Regions from separate parts of the Dermacoccus sp. BD5 genome, predicted to be linked through region 2. Evidence: predicted binding sites of a transcription regulator. Region 2 holds the regulator's gene; the other holds the start of a gene.
The links. The regulator LexA, encoded in region 2, represses DNA repair genes until DNA is damaged. The targets are predictions, from matches to a motif close to TCGAACANNTGTTCGA.

Region 1 (2,458 bases), on a different contig from region 2:
CACGATGCCACGTTGGGCAGCTGTGTCGACGAGCAGACCATGCAGGCGCGCGTCGACAGGCTCGAGCCCACTCATCAGCACGTGGGTCGCCGTCGCGGTCGCGACGGCTCGTCGACGCAGCGACCCCGGCAGCAGGCGTTCGAGCTTGGCGCGCACGACTGTGGCGTCCGTCGCCCCGGGGGTGACTGCTTCGAGACCCGCCCCCTCGAGCACGAGCAGGGCCGTGACGAGGGTGGACACCTCGTCGGCGTCGAGTACGAGGGGCGGGATCGTGACGCCCGAGTCCAGGCGGTAGCCGCCGCCGGGACCGGGCGTGACCGCACGCTGTAACCGAGGCTGCGCAAGCTAGCGACACCGCGTCGGACGGATCGCGGCCCCGTGGCAAGACGCATGGCGAGATCCGCCACAGAGCACCATCGGCCCGTCTGGAGCAGACCCAACGATTCGAGGGTACGCGACGAAGGACTCGCGACGGGCTCGTGGGGCGTGCGTTCATTGTCGTGCGAGATGAGGACCGGAACCGTCTGCATCTGGTCCTAGCGTCATTCCACGAGGGCGCGGGCACACCGCCGCTCAGGAAAACGGTGATCGATGCGCATCGCCATCACGACACCCAATGGAAACGTGGGTCGCCACCTGATTCGTATGCTCGTCCGAGTCGGGGTGCGGCCCGTGCTCTTGGCACGGCATCCCGCGCAGATCGCGCGGGAACTGCGCCCCCTCGTCGACACCGTCGAGGCGGATTCGCTGGACCGCGACGAGGTCGTTGCCGCGACTCGCGCGATTGATGCCGTGTACTGGGTGAATCCGAGCCCGATGACCGCTGATCCGCTCGCTGAGCATGCTCGGGCGAGCGAGGCAATCGTGGGTGCCGTCCGCGCGAACGGCATCAGGCGCGTCGTGTTCCACAGCAGCGTGGGGGCAGAGAAGCGCCACTGTGTGGGAGGGATCGACGGCCTTGCCGCGACGGAGTTGTCGCTCGACGCGCTCGACGTCGACGTCACGCACCTGCGTTGCGGTTGTTTCTTCTCCAACCTCACGCGGGACGTGGCGGCGATCCGCCAGGGCGAAATCGACACGGTGCTCCGGGTTGATCACGCATTGAGATGGGTGGCGCCGCGCGACGTCGCCGAGATGGCGGCACTCTGCCTTCTTGACGAGGGGTGGCAGGCGCGTCATGTCCGAGCGGTTCACGGGCCGCGGGATCTCTCGTGGCGCGACGTCACGCGCATTCTCTTCGACCACGTGGGAAATGCGGTGGCGGCGCGCTAGATCAGCGATGCGGACATGATGTCCCGCTACCTGGGGCCGGGCTCGCCCGTGGTCTCGCGCAGGCGCTACTGGGGATGAGCACCGGAATCCGCGATGATTTCCGTCCCGAGCAGGGGCGGACCCCCGCCACCACGACGCCGACGCAGCTCGCGGGCTGGGTGTACGACGAGTTGCTGCCGATCATGGGTGCGTGACGATCGGGTTGGGCAGTCGCGTTTGAGGATCAGCGTTGGAAGCGCCGCCGGCGCCCGCGCGGGCGTGGTCAGTGAGAGCCGGCTCAATGGATCTTTCATGTGACGGAGCCTACCCCTATTCGAACATGTGTGCGATAATTGGGTCATGGAAATGCTAGAGATGACAGACGCGGCGAACATCCTCGCGCGTCTCTCTGAGCTGCCCGGTGAGGCTGTCCTGGCCGTTTGGGGCGAGCTGACGACGCGGGTCGCAGAGGAGGTTCTCACCGATCCGGCATCGCTCGTTCCGCTCACCGATGGAGGCGCGAGCCTGGACGGTCGGTTGGACGCCCTGATGAGTCACCGTCGCCACCTCGAACGCGCTGCGGCGCTCACACAACGTGTTGCACGCAGCGCCGAAGCGGTCACGCACATGCTGGCCTCCGAACACCATGACAGTGTGCGTCGCCACGACGTCCTCAGCGGCGAGGCGATGGGTGAGGGCGCGTCCGAGGATTCTCGGGCCTACGACGTCGAGGCCGGCGAGTTCGCGGCCTCAGCGCTCGGCGGCGCACTCGGGCTGACGGCGCCCGCCGCCCGGGCGATGGCGGCGGGGGCTTCGACGCTGCGTGCGCGCCATCCCGGCCTGCTGGCGGCCTCGGCACGCGGAGACGGCTCCGTGCGGGTGGCGGCGATGCTGGCGGGGGAGCTCGCGCACCTCGAGGCGGACGCTGCGCGCTCCGTGGCACAGATGCTCATCGACAGCGGAGATCATCGACGCGCTCACCGGGCGGCGCGGCGGGCGTGCCGCAAGACCCTGCGTCGGCTCGGTCTCACTCGCCCTGCCGACGAGGTCGAGGTGGAGTCGACGCGCGGGGTGTGGTTCGAGCCGCACCTCGAGTTCGAGTCGCTGTGCACGATGACAGCCGTTCTCGACACCTACGACGCCACGGCCATCCAGGCCGTGATGGAGGAACGTGCGCGGCGCCTGCAGGAGAACTCTGCCCCCGGCG
Region 2 (2,458 bases):
ACGAGAGCCGTCCCGGTCTTCTCCTCGAGACGGCGCACCATCTGCGACACGGCCGGCTGAGAATAGCCGAGAGCGGCAGCGGCGGCGGTGAAGCTGCCCTCGTCGCTGATCGCCTTCATGACGCGGAGCCCGGCTGCATCGATCATGCACCAAGAATAACGTGCTCTTATCCATTGTTGAGACAATCGAACGCAGACCTATGGGAGGGGCAGGATGATGAGCGGCGTCGCGGAACTGACCGATTTCGTGCGCGCGGGAGGGCTCTTCGTCCTCACCGGCGCCGGCATCTCGACCGAATCCGGCATCCCGGACTACCGGCGCCCCGACGGCACGCGCCGCACGGTTCCCATGACATACCAACAGTTCCTCGCCACCCACGAGGCGCGTCAACGGTACTGGGCGCGCAGTGCCGTCGGCTGGGAGATCTTCGACGCGGCGGAACCCAACGTCGGGCACGTCGCGCTGGCGCGACTGCAGGGTGGCGGCCTCGTCGATCACCTCGTGACGCAGAACGTCGACGGCCTTCATGCGCGTGCCGGTGCCCGCGACGTCACCGAGCTGCATGGGTCGCTCGAGCACGTCGTCTGCGTCGCGTGCGGGACGCGGGAAGGGCGCCGTGGCTTCCAGGTACGCCTGCGCGAACTCAACCCCCAGCTGCCGACGCAGGCGCGCCTGCTCGCCGACGGCGACGCGGACGTCGCGGCCGAGCTGGAGCGCGGTGTCATCGTGCCCGCGTGCCTGCGCTGCACGGCCACGACGGTCAAGCCGGACGTCGTCATGTTCGGTGAGTCCGTCGCTCCTGAGGTCGTGGAGGCGCAGATGCGGGCAGTGGAACGCTGCCGGGGCGTGCTCGTGCTCGGCAGTTCGCTCAAGGTGATGTCAGGTTACCGGTTCGTGCTCGCCGCCCTCAAGCAGCAGAAGCCGGTCGCCCTCGTCGGGCTCGGCGCGATGCGTGGCGAGGAGCGGGTCGACCTCGTCGTGCGCGAACCCCTCGGCCCGACCCTCACCGCCGTGTGCGACGCGCTGAGGCTCGACCTGGCGCCGTCCTGACGTCTCGGCGTCGAACGTCGGGGCGCAGAAGGGGCTGAGAGTCGAGCTGAAACCACACGCTGGAGCGACCCGCGCGGCGCGGCCAGCGCCTCAGATGCTGCGCAGGACGGCCGTGACCTTGCCCATGATGCTCGCGTGGTCGCCGTCGATCGGGGAGTAGGCCTCGTTCGCGGGCATGAGCCACGTCTTGCCCTCGCTGCGGCGCAACGTCTTGACCGTGGCCTCCGAGTCGAGCAGTGCCGCGACGATCTCCCCATTGGCGGCGTCGGCCTGGCGTCGCACGACGACCCAGTCGCCCTCGCAGATGGCCGCATCGATCATCGAGTCGCCGACGACGCGCAGCAGGAACAGCTCGCCGTCACCGACGATCTGACGCGGTAGCGGGAAAACGTCCTCGACGGCCTGCTCGGCGAGGATCGGGCCACCGGCCGCGATGCGGCCGACGACCGGCACGTATGACGGCGTGGGTCGCTCGTCGCCCGAGCCCGTCTCGTCGTGCTGCGACTCGGATAGCGCAGACACGGCGTTGCCGCGGTAGCCGCGGGTCGCCGCACCCGAGTCGGGGGAGACGACCTCCATGGCGCGCGGGCGGTTCGGGTCGCGGCGCAGGTATCCCTTGCGCTCAAGCGCGGCGAGCTGATGGGCCACCGAACTCGGGCTCGTCAGACCGACGGCCTCGCCGATCTCACGCAGGCTCGGGGGGTAGCCGCGCTCGTCGACGGAACGTCGGATCACGGTGAGCACCTTGTGCTGGCGTGGCGTCAGCTTGCCCGGCGTGCGCTCCTGCATCGAATGAACGTCACCCATGGTGTGACCCCTCCTGTTCCTCGTCGCACGTCGGTGGTCGCGGTGGCGACACGTGCACCCTCCGGCGGGACGGAAATGCCCGCCATGACGGGGTTGTCGGTGCGCGGTGCTTGTGTATCTGACATCACCCACAGTACGCGGTGTCGCACACAGTTTTCAAAAATGTGTACGAAGAAATCCGTGCGCGCCGTTCGAAAGCACGTTCGGGTGTCGTACAGTTGTTCTATCGCACGCGTGTTCGATCGGTCCCTCCGGGCTGACCGGGTCGCGTGAGGAAGCCACACCGGTGACGGTGTGGCGGCGCCTCGGAGGTGTCCCGAGAGAAGGAGTGGTTTCGATGGTTGCTTCGAGTACTGCAGTTCGACGTGAGCCCGTGCTGGGTTCGGGTGTCGACGTGCGCCGCGTGGCGCGGGTCGACGCTGCGGCATCCCGCTCGCACCTCCACCTCGTGCCCACGGGTGGCGCGGTGCAGGTCGTCACGAACTCTCAGAGCGTTCGTTTCGCCCGTCGTCGCTTCACGGCCGTGTGCGTGGCTCTCGTCGTCGTGGCGGGTGCCATCCTCGCGGGCCGGGCGATGGCGAGCGGTGTCGACGGTACGCAG

Region 1: a site for LexA is predicted at 1,586-1,601, ahead of NQ706_RS04035 (HNH endonuclease signature motif containing protein). Genes of this name have one in related genera too.

Annotation. Positions count from the first base shown of each region.
Region 1 covers NZ_JANJER010000003.1:174,997-177,454, reverse strand. The annotation lists gene NQ706_RS04040 (NAD(P)H-binding protein) at 592-1,272, shown strand; gene NQ706_RS04035 (HNH endonuclease signature motif containing protein) at 1,612-2,458, shown strand, end outside.
Region 2 covers NZ_JANJER010000001.1:194,609-197,066, reverse strand. The annotation lists gene NQ706_RS00830 (LysR family transcriptional regulator) at 1-146, opposite strand, end outside; gene NQ706_RS00825 (Sir2 family NAD-dependent protein deacetylase) at 217-1,050, shown strand; gene lexA (transcriptional repressor LexA) at 1,141-1,857, opposite strand; gene NQ706_RS00815 (LysM peptidoglycan-binding domain-containing protein) at 2,195-2,458, shown strand, end outside.